3 regions of the Actinomadura fulvescens genome follow, and region 2 is predicted to be linked to each of the others. Evidence: riboswitches for the same ligand, from Rfam matches in the RefSeq annotation. Region 2 holds a riboswitch; each other region holds the start of a gene.
What was found. A riboswitch is a leader RNA that binds a small molecule or an ion and turns the genes downstream of it on or off. The one in region 2 is predicted to bind cyclic di-AMP.
Positions count from the first base shown of each region.

Region 1: another riboswitch for cyclic di-AMP. It lies ahead of ABD333_RS32420 (coiled-coil domain-containing protein); the one in region 2 lies ahead of ABD333_RS04000 (CHAP domain-containing protein).
Region 3: another riboswitch for cyclic di-AMP. It lies ahead of ABD333_RS21095 (C40 family peptidase); the one in region 2 lies ahead of ABD333_RS04000 (CHAP domain-containing protein).

Region 1 covers NZ_BAAATD010000010.1:119,477-123,406, forward strand. The annotation lists gene ABD333_RS32410 (serine/threonine protein kinase) at 1-284, shown strand, start outside; gene ABD333_RS32415 (S8 family peptidase) at 436-1,611, shown strand; cyclic di-AMP (ydaO/yuaA leader) riboswitch at 1,772-1,935, shown strand; gene ABD333_RS32420 (coiled-coil domain-containing protein) at 1,938-2,873, shown strand; gene ABD333_RS32425 (hypothetical protein) at 3,839-3,930, opposite strand, start outside.
Region 2 covers NZ_BAAATD010000001.1:852,613-856,542, forward strand. The annotation lists gene ABD333_RS03990 (M48 family metallopeptidase) at 1-228, opposite strand, end outside; gene ABD333_RS03995 (hypothetical protein) at 306-1,610, opposite strand; gene ABD333_RS04000 (CHAP domain-containing protein) at 1,656-2,456, opposite strand; cyclic di-AMP (ydaO/yuaA leader) riboswitch at 2,468-2,595, opposite strand; gene ABD333_RS04005 (C40 family peptidase) at 2,876-3,373, opposite strand; cyclic di-AMP (ydaO/yuaA leader) riboswitch at 3,435-3,627, opposite strand.
Region 3 covers NZ_BAAATD010000005.1:436,281-440,210, reverse strand. The annotation lists gene typA (translational GTPase TypA) at 1-683, opposite strand, end outside; cyclic di-AMP (ydaO/yuaA leader) riboswitch at 1,030-1,166, shown strand; gene ABD333_RS21095 (C40 family peptidase) at 1,174-2,235, shown strand; gene ABD333_RS21090 ((deoxy)nucleoside triphosphate pyrophosphohydrolase) at 2,314-2,700, opposite strand; gene ABD333_RS21085 (Mut7-C RNAse domain-containing protein) at 2,721-3,479, opposite strand; gene ABD333_RS21080 (amidohydrolase family protein) at 3,537-3,930, opposite strand, start outside.

The sequences.
Region 1 (3,930 bases), on a different contig from region 2:
AGGGCACCGCCGTCAACGCCAGGAGCTCCGCCTCGTTCCCCATCGAGGTGACGTTCCAGGCCGGCAACAAGGTCGCGCAGGCCCGGCTCAACAACAACTGCGTCGGCACGCTGACGCTCACCAGCGGGACGACGCAGCGCCTGGAGATGTCCCTGACCGTGGCCAAGCCCTGCACGAGCGGCAATGTACGGGTCGTGCGCCAGCCTGACGGCACGCTGCAGTACGCGTGGATGCACCAGCCCGGGGCCGACCCCGGTTACCAGGGCAAGCTCAGAAAGGCCTGATCGAGGAGACGCCGCCCGAGCTCGACCGAATTGTCTGGTCTAGCTGCAGATATCGGGACGCATCCAATAAGGTACCCCCTTGTCGGTTCCCCCTGGATCATGGTCGCACCGCCCGTGCCCCCGCTCGTGGCCGCGACAGAAGGAGTCCCTCGTGCGGGCTGTCCCCCGAAGGCTGCTGATCACCGGCGCGGTCGTGTCCTGCGCCGCCACGGCCGCCGTGTTCCCCGTGCTTGCCGACCCCGACCACTCGGCCCTCGTTCAGGTCACCGCCGCAGAGGGCACGCCGATTCCGGGCAAGTACATCGTCACCCTGAAGGACGGCGCCTCGACCGCAGCGGCCGCTCAGCAGGTCAAGGCCGCCGCGGTGGAACGATTCGACGGCGTGCTCAACGGCTTCGCCGCCAAGCTCGACTCCACCCAGCTCGACAAGCTCCGCCGCGACAGCCGCGTGGTCGCGATCGAGCAGGACCAGATCGTCAAGATCAGTGAGGGCGGCACCCAGCGCCGGCCGCTGCCGTGGGGCCTGGACCGGATCGACCAGCGCAAGCGCCCGCTCTCCGGCTCCTACCGGTACAACAGCGTCGCCCGCGGCATCCACGCGTACGTGATCGACACCGGGATCGACGTCAAGCATCCCCAGTTCGAGGGGCGGGCGTCGATCGTCTGGAAGGCCGCGCAGTACCCGAACGGCGCCGACTGCAACGGCCACGGCACGCACGTCGCGGGCATCATCGGGTCGAAGCGGTACGGCGTCGCCAAGAAGGTCAAGCTCCGTGCGCTGCGGGTGCTGGGCTGCGACGGCACGGGCCCGATGTCCAACGTCGTGGCCGCCGTCAGATGGCTGCGCGGCCACGCCGTCAAGCCCGCGGTCGCCAACATCTCGGTCGGCGGCCCGAAGTCCCCGGCGCTCAACACCGCCGTCGCCAACCTCTCCCGTTCCGGTGTCTTCGTCGCCGTCGCTGCCGGCAACGACGACAAGCCGGCGTGCCACACCTCTCCCGCCGGCGCCGCCGGGGTCGTGACGGTCGGCGCGACCAACGCCTCCGACCGCCGCGCGGACTTCTCCAACTACGGCAAGTGCGTGGACATCAACGCGCCGGGCGTGGGCGTGCCCTCCACCTGGCCGGGCAACGGTCGCGAGGTACTCGACGGCACTTCGATGGCGGCTCCGTACGTGTCCGGTGTGGCCGCGATGTTCCTGGTGAGCCGACCCAAGGCGAGCTTCGCCCAAATCGAACGGTGGCTGAAGACCAACGCGACCCAAGGGCGTATCAAGGGTCTGCGCAACGGCACGCCGAACAAGCTTCTTTTCAAGGTGAGAGTGTGAACCGGCTCACATAAGATGGCCCGGCTTCCATGTGGCGCCCCGCTTCCGGGACCGGCGGGCACCGCAGCCCCGCCAGGGGTTTAATCTTGGCGAGGCAACGAACGTTCTTTCCAGCTCATTGGCATTCGGTCGGTGACTCGCCTCGGCTAGACGGGCAGTCTGGCCGAACCCGCCGAGTCCCGCGCGATGCCACGCGGGAGCCGGGGACCCACATGTCGGACGACCCGACCGGGGTGAATCCGGATTCGCAGCCAGCGGATCCGGTAGGGCGACCTCTAGCCCGAACCCGTCAGCTAACCCGGTAGGCGATCGAGGAGAGGAGATACGTGGAGACCCCGACCTCCACCCGCTGGCGCCGCGTACGGCTCGCCCTTGTGGCCGTGGCCGGCGTCGTGCCGTTGGTGGCGAGCGCCACGGTCACCGGTCCGGCGGCGCAGGCCGATCCCGGCGACAGCGGCCGCGTGAGCAGGCTGAACGACCAGATCGAGAAGCTGGACAAAGCGTACGGCGGCGACCTGGCCAAGCTGAAGGACACCCAGCACGAGGTCAGGGAGGCCCTCAAGAAGGCCCAGGACCTCAAGCAGGATCTGGCCGTGGCACGCGGGCTGGTCGCCCAGATCGCCGCCTCCCAGTACATGACGGGCGGCGCCGACCCCTCCGTGGCCGTGCTGGCCGACGACGACCCCTCCACGTACCTCAACAACGCCTCACTGGTCAGCCACGTAGCCCAGAACCAGGCCGCCAAGGTCCGCCAGATCCAGCAACTCGTCGCGCAACAGGAACAGGCCCGGACCGAGGCCCAGAATAAGATCAAGCAACTGGAGAAGCAGATCAAGGATCTGCTCAAGGAGAAGGCGCGCGTCAAGGCCCTCCTGAAGAAGTACAAGCCCGAGTCGCCCAGCGTCGGCATGAACGGCGTCACGCCCCGGATGAAAAAGGTCCACGACATCCTGGACGTGGAGTTCGGCCCGTACCCGACCATCGGCTGCGTACGCTCCACCGGCGACCCCCAAGACCACGGCACCGGCCACGCCTGCGACTTCATGGTCACCACCGGAGGCCGAATGGCCACCGGCAGCGCCCAAACCCTGGGCGACCGCACCGCCGCGTACGCCATCGCCAACGCCAGCAAGCTAGGCATCAAGTACGTGATCTGGCGCCAGCGCATCTACGACATGCGCAGCCCCGGCTGGAACTCCATGAGCAACCGAGGCGGCGTAACCGCCAACCACTACGACCACGTACACATCTCAGTCTTCTAGCAAGCTCCCCGCACACATCCGAAAGCACGGCAAGACGTCCGGCATAGCCGGAGACCCCGCCCGCAGCTCGACGTGAGGGCCGCACACCCGAAGCGCGGCGTGGGTGAACGGGTAGCACAGCACAAGCGAAGCGCGGTGTGGAAGCGCCGTGCTGCAGACGCGGCGCGGGTGCACTGCGGGTGCGATGTCGACGTGGTGCAGACGCGGCGTGGACAGCGCGACGCAGCGTGGCTGAGGCACGGCACAGGCGAAGCACGATGCGGGTGCGGTGCGGACGCGCGTGATCAGACGCGGTGTGGACGCGGTGGGACGGTGCGGTGCGCGGACGGTGCGGTGTGCAGACGGCGCGGCATGCGGGCGGTGCGGTGTGGACGCGACGCCGCGTGGAGGCGACGAGCGCAGACGAAGCCAGCGCGGGCGCAGGTGGACGCGCGACACAGCCGAAGCGCTGTGCGGGCGCGGTGCGGGCGGCGCGGCACGCAGACGCGCGGCACGCAGACGGCGCGTAGTGCAGGCGCGGTGTGCTGACAGCGCGACATGCGCGCGGTGCGGTGTGGACGCGACGCCGCGTGGACGCGACGAGCGCAGACGAAGCCAGCGCGGGCGCAGGTGGACGCGCGACACAGCCGAAGCGCTGTGCGGGCGCGGTGCGGGCGGCGCGGCACGCAGACGCGCGGCACGCAGACGGCGCGTAGTGCAGGCGCGGTGTGCAGACGGCGCGGCATGCGGGCGGTGTGGTGTGGACGCGACGAGCGCAGATGGAGCTGGCGCGGGGCGCAGGTGGTGAGGCGCGGTACAGCCGAAGCGCTGTGCGGGTGCGGTGCGGGCGGCGCGGGGTGCGGGCGGCGTTGCCGGGCCCGGTCGGCGGCCGGGCCCGGCGGGTCGCCGGGGCTCCACGCACGTGCAGGTGGTGCCGGGGTGGACAGGCATCCGGCACCACCTGCGGCGAGGCGCGGCGTTATTGCTCAGTCGTCGTGCTTGTCCTTCTTCTTGTCCCAGCCCTTGTCCTTGTACTTGTGGACCGGTTCACCGTTGAAGTAACCGCCGTAGCAGACGT
Region 2 (3,930 bases):
GAGCCCGAGCACGAACCGCGCGTACGCGGGCGGGTTGAGGGCGGCGTCGAACGCGCGTGAACGCTCGATCTCGGCGGGCGTGAAGTCCAGCGCGGGATCGGCGGCCACCGAACCGCCCGGCACGTGCTCGGGAATCGGATGCCACGGCGTGGTCACGGCCAGGATCACCCCGACGGCCGCGAAGAGCACGGCGGCAGTGATCGCCGCGGCGATCCGCGACCGCCGCATGTCCCTCGTCCTACCACCCCGCCCCACCACCACTTCCGCCGCAGGCGGCTCTGGGGCGGGTTTGTGCTCCGGCTCGGTCAACGCAGCTCCTCGCGCAGGTAGTCGCGCCACATGGCGGTGAAGCGGGCGGTGGTGACGCCCAGCACCTCGCGCAGGGCGGCCGCCTCGGGCCGGCGCCCGGCGGCGCGGTAGAGCCGGACGAGTTCACGTTCACCGTACCGGTCGGCGATCATCCGGCAGGCGAGCCACGCCTCCTGGTAGGCCTGCGACAGCCGTGGGGAGGTGCCGTCGAACGCCGCGCGGCCGGGGAGGGCGGCGGGCGTGCGGCCCGCGGCGATCTCCCGGTGCAGTTCGCGCGCCGCCGACCGTACGCTCACCTTGGTGTCGCGGTAGCCGACGTAGTCGGCGAAACCCTCGATGAGCCACAGCGGCGTGCGGCCGTCGCGGGCGCCGCCGGTGGCCACATGGGTCAGTTCGTGGGTGAGGACGACGTTCTGGCCGAGGGCGTTCAGGCGGCCGAACGTGTCCGCCGAGACGACGATGCGGTCCTCGCCGCGCCCGCCGGTCGCCGAGGGCGCCACCGTGGCCAGGGCCGCGATGTCCTTGAGGTGCTGGGTGTCGCCGACCAGGGACGCCGCCAGGGCCGGATCGGCGGGGACGAGCGCCACCGCACGCCGGGGCCAGTCCGAGCCGACCACGCCGGTCACGACGGGCACGGCCGCGGCCAGGCGCCGGGCGATGCCGTCGAGGCCGGGGGCGTCCCCGATGACCAGCCCGCCGCGGCCGCGCCGGACGGTCAGCGGGCCGCCGTCCCAGATCTCGGCCTCGTCGCGCAGGCCACGGCCGGCGGCATCGCCGACGATCACCCAGCTGCCCGAGCGGGCGGCGAACGTGAGATACCGGGTACGTGCGACCGGGCCGCGGTCGAAGCCGCGCAGCTTGTAGTGGAGGCTGATCCGCACGGCGGGGGCGCCGGAGGGGCCCGGCGGCTCGATCGCCTCGTACCGTTCACGCCAGGACTCCAGCGGCAGCCTGGTGAGGTTGTCGAAGACCCTGGCCTGCGCCTCCTGGTAGGCCGCGGGGGCGGAGGCGACGGTGGCGAGGAAGCGCGCACGGTCGTGCTCGCGTACGGCCGCGGCGCGGTTGGCGAGGACGGTCTCGACCGCGCGGGTGTCGGGGACGCCCGCGACCGGGGCCGTCGCGGCGGCGTCACGCGGGGAGGCGTCCCCGCGGACGGTGACCCCGGCCGCCGCCAGGGCGCAGGCGGTCGCGGCCAGGACGATCAGCGCGACGGCCCGGCGGCGTGGCACGCCACCGGGCCGGTCGTCCGGCGGCGGGCCGGGCGGGTCGTCCGGGGCCGAGCCGGGCCGGTCGTCTTCCATGCGGCCGATCCTATTGACCCGGCCCCGCGGCCCGCGCCGAGCCGATCATTCCGCGTAGTCGGGGTAGCCGTAGCCCACGATCTGGTCGGCCGACCGCTCCTTGATCAGGACCGCGTCCGAGGTGTTGCCCTCCACGGTCTGCACGGTGCCGTCGCCGTTGTCCTTGATGACCATGCCGACGTGCTCGATGTCGTCGATGTTCTCCGAGCCGCCCCAGTTGAAGAAGACGATGGCGCCGGGCCTGGGCTCGTCGCCCCAGCGGTCCTGCTGTTCGAACCACTTGGCGTGCTCGACCGTCCAGGCGTCGCTGCCGATGCCGTGGCTGAAGCCGAGCCGTTCGCCGATCCAGGAGACGAACATGTCGCACCACTGGGCGTCGTTGTAGCCCTCAAGGTCACCGCCGTCGCGCGCCAGGGTCTCCTTGGCGCGGTCGGTGGTCATGTACCAGTCCTGGAACTTGGTCTCGCCGTTGCCGTTCTCGCTGATGCCGACCTGGGACTTGGCCAGTTCGATGGCGTCCTCGGCGGTGGGCTTCTTCGGCTCGGCCTTGACCGGCGCCTGCGTGGCCGTGGCGGCCTTGGGGGCGGTGGCGGACTTGCTCGCGTCGCCGGAGAGCTTCTCGGGAACGTTGTGCGAGGCGCGGGCCTTGCGCGACGGTTCGGCGCCGACCGAGGCCGCCGCGGCGGCGCTCGGCGGCTTGGCCACGGACGTCCCGGCGGGGGCCGCGTCGATGGCGGCCTGGGCGGTCACGGTGGCCGCGCCGATGACGGCCGCTCCGGCGACGATGCCGCCGGTGGTCCGCAGGGTGATGACCAGGGGGCTGGATTTGCGGTGCTTGCCTGCCACGAGGGGGTTCTCCTTGGCTTCCATGCCGCCTACCGGGTTAGCTGACGGGTTCGGGCGTGGAAGCTGCCCTACGGCCTGCGAAGAGGCCGATTCACCCCAAAGGGACTGCCGGGCGCAGCCCGTCCGGTGGAGGGTGGGGCTGCGCAACGGTCTGCCGGGCGCAGCCCGTCCGCTGATGGGCGGAGGGTGGGGGCTGCGGGATGGCATGTCGGGCGCGCTGCGTCCGTCCGTTGAGGAACGGAGGAACGCGGGCAGCCGCGACGGTGGGTCCCCGGTTCCGCTGATGCGGATTCGGCGGTGGCCGTCGAAGACGACCTGAGGGTTTCGGTGAGGGGAGGGGAGACCGGGCGCGGCCGCCGGGGGAGGACGGCCGCGCCCGTCAGGGGATGGTCCCGCTCAGACGCGGGACCGATTCGGGATCAGTAGGGACGGACCGCGCCCGAGAAGGTCTTCTTGCGGTAGCCGTTGAGCTTGACGACCTTCACGTGACTGCCGGAGTTGGGGGCGTGGATCATCCACACCTTGCTCCCCTTGCGCTTGGACACCATGCCCACGTGGCCCTTGCCGTGGAAGAAGACGAGGTCACCGGGAGCGAGCTTGCTCCAGGACACCTTGTTCTTCACGGCGCGGTACTGGGCGGTCGTGACGCGAGGGAGCTTGACGCCGGCCTTCCGGTAGGACCACTGGACCAGGCCGGAGCAGTCGAAGGCGTTCGGGCCCGCCGCGCCGTAGCGGTACGGCTTGCCCTTCTTCTTGTGGGCCGCCTTGAGGGCCTTCTGCGCCAGTTTCTGGCGTTCGGCCCACGACTTGTTCTTGGCCTGCTTGACGACCTTGGCCACGGGTACGGCCTTGGCCGCTTCGGCGGCGGGGGCCGGGACCGCCGCCACCAGGGGTGTGACCACCGCGGTGGCGATCACGAGACCACCGGCGAGGCGGACACGACGAATCGTGGGGCTGACAGCGTTGCTGGACAGGGGAATCTCCTTCTTCCAGACGCCTACCGGGTTAGCTGACGGGTTCGGGCGTGGAAGTTGCCCTACGGTGCGCCCGTTCGAGGGGATCGAAGGGAGGGCGCGCCGATTCACCCCGGTCGGGGCCGGTCCGGACAGGACGGGCCGCCGATGTGTGGGTCCCCGGCTCCGCGCGATGGCGGACTCGGCGCTGCCGCGGCGATCCTTGGGCGTGATGAGGCCCGTGCGCGGGACCCTGTGTCCCGCGTGCGAAAGCGCGGCGCTGATTTGGTTGGGACGAGCGGCCTCGAAGGGGCGTTCGCTCGGTGGCCGGAGCCCGTTGGACTGAACCGCCGTGACGCGCTCGCTGGCGCCATGCACGCCATGCTCGTCGAGCCTGCTGAGCGTGCGCACGGTGCGGTCGGGCCGGCCGGTCTCCGTTCGGCGGAGACCAGGTGCGGCGCGTGGAGGGCGTCGCACCGGCGGCGGCACCTGGAAGGTGCCGCGCGGGGGAGCGGCACCTG
Region 3 (3,930 bases), on a different contig from region 2:
CCGAGGTAGCTGGAGGCGTCCAGGTTGGTGACGTGCGCCTGGAGCGGGGCGTCCGGGTCGAACGAGGGTGCCGGGATCGTGTTCTTGATGACCTCGAACAGCGGCTCCAGGTCCTCGCTGTCGGGCTGCTCGCCGTTGCCCGGCTTGTTGAGCGAGGCCCGCCCGGAGCGGCCGGAGGCGAAGACGATCGGGAACTCGATCTGGTCCTCTTCGGCGTCGAGGTCCATGAACAGCTCGTAGGTCTCGTCCACGACCTCGTCGATGCGCGCGTCGGGCCGGTCGGTCTTGTTGACGACCAGGATCACCGGCAGCCGGGCCTCCAGGGCCTTGCGCAGCACGAACCGGGTCTGGGGGAGGGGACCCTCGCTGGCGTCCACCAGCAGGACGACGCCGTCGACCATGGACAGGCCGCGCTCGACCTCCCCGCCGAAGTCCGCGTGGCCCGGGGTGTCGATGATGTTGATCGTCATCCCGTTGTGCCGGACCGCGGTGTTCTTGGCCAGGATGGTGATGCCCTTCTCGCGCTCCAGGTCGTTGGAGTCCATGACGCGATCATCGACGTCCTGGTTCTCGCGGAAGGCGCCGGACTGCCAGAGCATGGCGTCGACCAGCGTGGTCTTGCCGTGGTCGACATGGGCGACGATCGCGACGTTCCGCAGGTCATCGCGCGTGGAGAAGGGCATGCGAACTCGCTTGGGTGAAGGATTGGAGATCGCCGCAGACGTGCGGCCTCTCCGATTCTACGTGCCGCGTCGCCCCGTCCCGGCCGATCTCCGGGCAAGCCTCGTACTCTACGCCCTGATTGTCGCTGTTCGTGCCGTTTGCATGGGGTGGCGGCCCTGGTCCCCACCACGCCAATCATGGCCCGGAGGTGGAGATCTGAAGGCCGTCGCGAGCGATGCGGAAGTCGCCGCGGGTGTGGTGAAGGTCTCCTGATCACTTGGACGCCACGGTGTCCGGTTTGGCGTAATTTGCCATTCCTTTGTACGCTCCTGCGAATTCCGGCCGCTCGACGTCCTGCCCAGGGCGGCGGCCGGACCGCCGAGTCCCCTCACGGGGAGCCGGGGACCCAACCCCCGGGGCGAATCCGCGTCCGCGCGACGCGGTAGGGCGACTCCTGGCCCGAGCCCGTCAGCTAACCCGGTAGGCGGACGAGGAGAGGAGAACCCCGGTTTGGTACCGGACCCCCAGTGGCGCCGTTTCGTCGTGCCCGTCGCCGCCACGGCCTCCGCCGCCGCGGTGATCGCGATCGGCACCGCCATCGCCCCCGCACAGGCAGCTCCAGCCGTTCCCGGACGGGCCGCCGCCCTCGCGCCCGCGGCCCCGACACCGGATCCCCGCTCGACCGGGAAGCCGACCTCCACCGGGAAGCCCACCGAGAGCGAGCTGCGCAAGAAGCTGGACGCCCTCAACACCGAGGCCGAGAGGCTGACCGAGCAGTACAACAAGGCCCGGGTCGAGCTCGGCAAGGCAAAGAACGCCCTGACTGACGCCACCCGGCAGGCCGCCGCCCTGGCGGCCCAGGCCGCTCCCGCCCGTGAGCAGCTCAGCCGCTTCGCCGCCAACAACTACATGACCGGCGGCCCGGACCTGATGGCCGCCTCCGGCGGCGGCACCGAAGGGCTGGCCGCCTCGGCGTACCTGGCCCAGAACCAGGCCTCCGTCGTGAACGCGCTGCAGGCGCGGATCGACCAGGCCACCAAGGCCCAGCGGGACGCGCAGGCCAAGAACGCCGCCGCTCGGCAGGCCGCCGCCCACGCCGGGAAGGCCAGGTCGGCCGCCAAGGCCAAGGTGGACGAGGTCACCGAGCAGCTGGACAAGCTGACGACCACCCGGGTCAAGGACCCCACGTCCGGGTACACCGCCGTGATCAAGGGCTCCGACCTGCCCGCCAAGATGACGCGCAAGGCCCTCACCAAGCTCGGCAGCCCGTACGTGTGGGCGGCCGCCGGCCCGAACAGCTTCGACTGCTCGGGCCTGGTCGTGTGGGCGTACGCGAAGGTCGGCAAGTCCGGCCTCCCGCACTACACCGGCGATCTCTACGACCTCGGCAGCAAGGTCGGCAAGGGCGAGCTGCGCGCCGGTGACCTGGTCTACTTCGGCGGCGATCTCCACCACATGGGCATCTACGTGGGCGGCGGCCACTACCTGCACGCCCCGCAGACCGGCGACGTGGTCAAGATCTCCAAGCTTTCCGAGCGTTCGGACTACGCCGGGGCCAACCGCGTCTCCTGACCTGAACGCCCACGCGAGCGCCGCCGGCGGACGCCGGACGCCGGACGCCGGGCGCCGGACGTCAGCGGCGGCGGGACGTCAGCGGAGGTAGGCGGTGACGGCCTCGACGACCGGGAGGTCACCGGGCAGCCACTCCACCTCGTGGAGCTCGTCCAGGCCCAGCCAGCGCAGCGCCAGGTGCTCCAGGGCCGACGGCTCGCCCTCGACGATCTCGGCCGTCCAGACGCGCAGGACGCTCCCGGTGCCGAGCGGCCAGTCGCCGCCGACGCGTTCACCGAGCGCGACCTTGGCGTCCAGCTCCTCGTGGCACTCGCGGACCAGCGCGTCCTCATCGGACTCGCCCGGGTCGACCTTGCCGCCGGGGAACTCCCAGCCGCCCGCCAGCTCGGCGGGCTCGGCCCGCTGGGCGGCGAGCAGGCGGCCGTCCCGGATGATCGCGGCACCTACGACAACGTTGATGGTCATCACCTCTCCGGCCGCCGGGCTCAGGCTCCGGCCGCCGCGACGGTCCGGGAGGCCCTCTCGACGATCTCCTCCAGATGCCCGCCGTGGGCCCCGCGCCAGTAGACCTGGCCGCAGTCGCCGCAGCGCCCGTACACGTCGTAGTTACGGAGCGTACCCGCCTTGACCTGCGCCTCGATCTCCGCCTTGCCGACGGCGACGAGCACGCCGTTGCAGGCGGTGCAGCGCGTCCAGGGCCGCAGCGCGGGGGCGAACCGGTCGAGCACGTCGCTCAGCTGGTCGTCGGGCCGTGAGCCGCGCACGTACGCGCCGAGCCACAGCGCCCGCCGCCGCAGAAGGCCGCGGTCCTGGGTCAGCAGGACGCGCCGCTCCTCGTTCGCCTGCACGACCAGCGCCGGGTCGTCCATGTCGTTGTGGTAGGCGGTGTCGAGGCCGAGCAGCCGCAGCCTGCGGGCCAGCGTGCCGAGGTGAACGTCGAGCAGGAACCGCGGTGCCTCCTGCCCCGGCTCCAGCGGCACCGGCTGCGGCCGGGGCATCGGCGCCACATGCACCACGTCACCCGCGGCGGGCCGGTGCGACGGCTCGACCGCGGTGCCGCCGATCGTGATGGGCCCGGCCTCGGGGAGCGGAACGCCGAGGGCCTCGACCAGGTGACCGATCGTCGACGTTCCGTCGTAGGCGATCCGCTGCCGTGCGCGCCGCCGGGACGCGGGCAGGAACGGCGTCAGTGTCTCGGAGATCTCGAAGAACACGGCTTCGTGATTGTCGTCCGGCTCGTCCACCTCGCCAGCATGCCACGCGATCGTCTTCCGGCACCTCCGAGTTGTCAGCCGGTCCGCCTACCTGCCGACCCGCGCCGCGGACTCGGCGATGTCTGCCAGCACGGCGGGGATGTCGTGCCCGAGGAGGCGGCCGCCGCGCTTGACGATCCGGCCGCCGACCAGCACCGTGTCGACGCTCTTGGTGTCGGCGCACAGGACCACGGCGGCGATCGGATCATGCGCCGAGGCCATCCCCAGGGTGTCGGTCCGCAGCATGACGAGGTCGGCCTGCTTGCCCGGGCGCAGCGAACCGGTGACGTCGCCAAGGCCCAGCGTCTCAGCGCCCTCGATGGTCGCCATGCACAGGACATCGCGGGTCGTGAAGCCGAGGCCCGCACCGTCCGGCCGGACACGCTCGAACATGTACGCGGCGCGCATCAGGCTGAACATGTCGCCGGGGCCGCTCGCCACC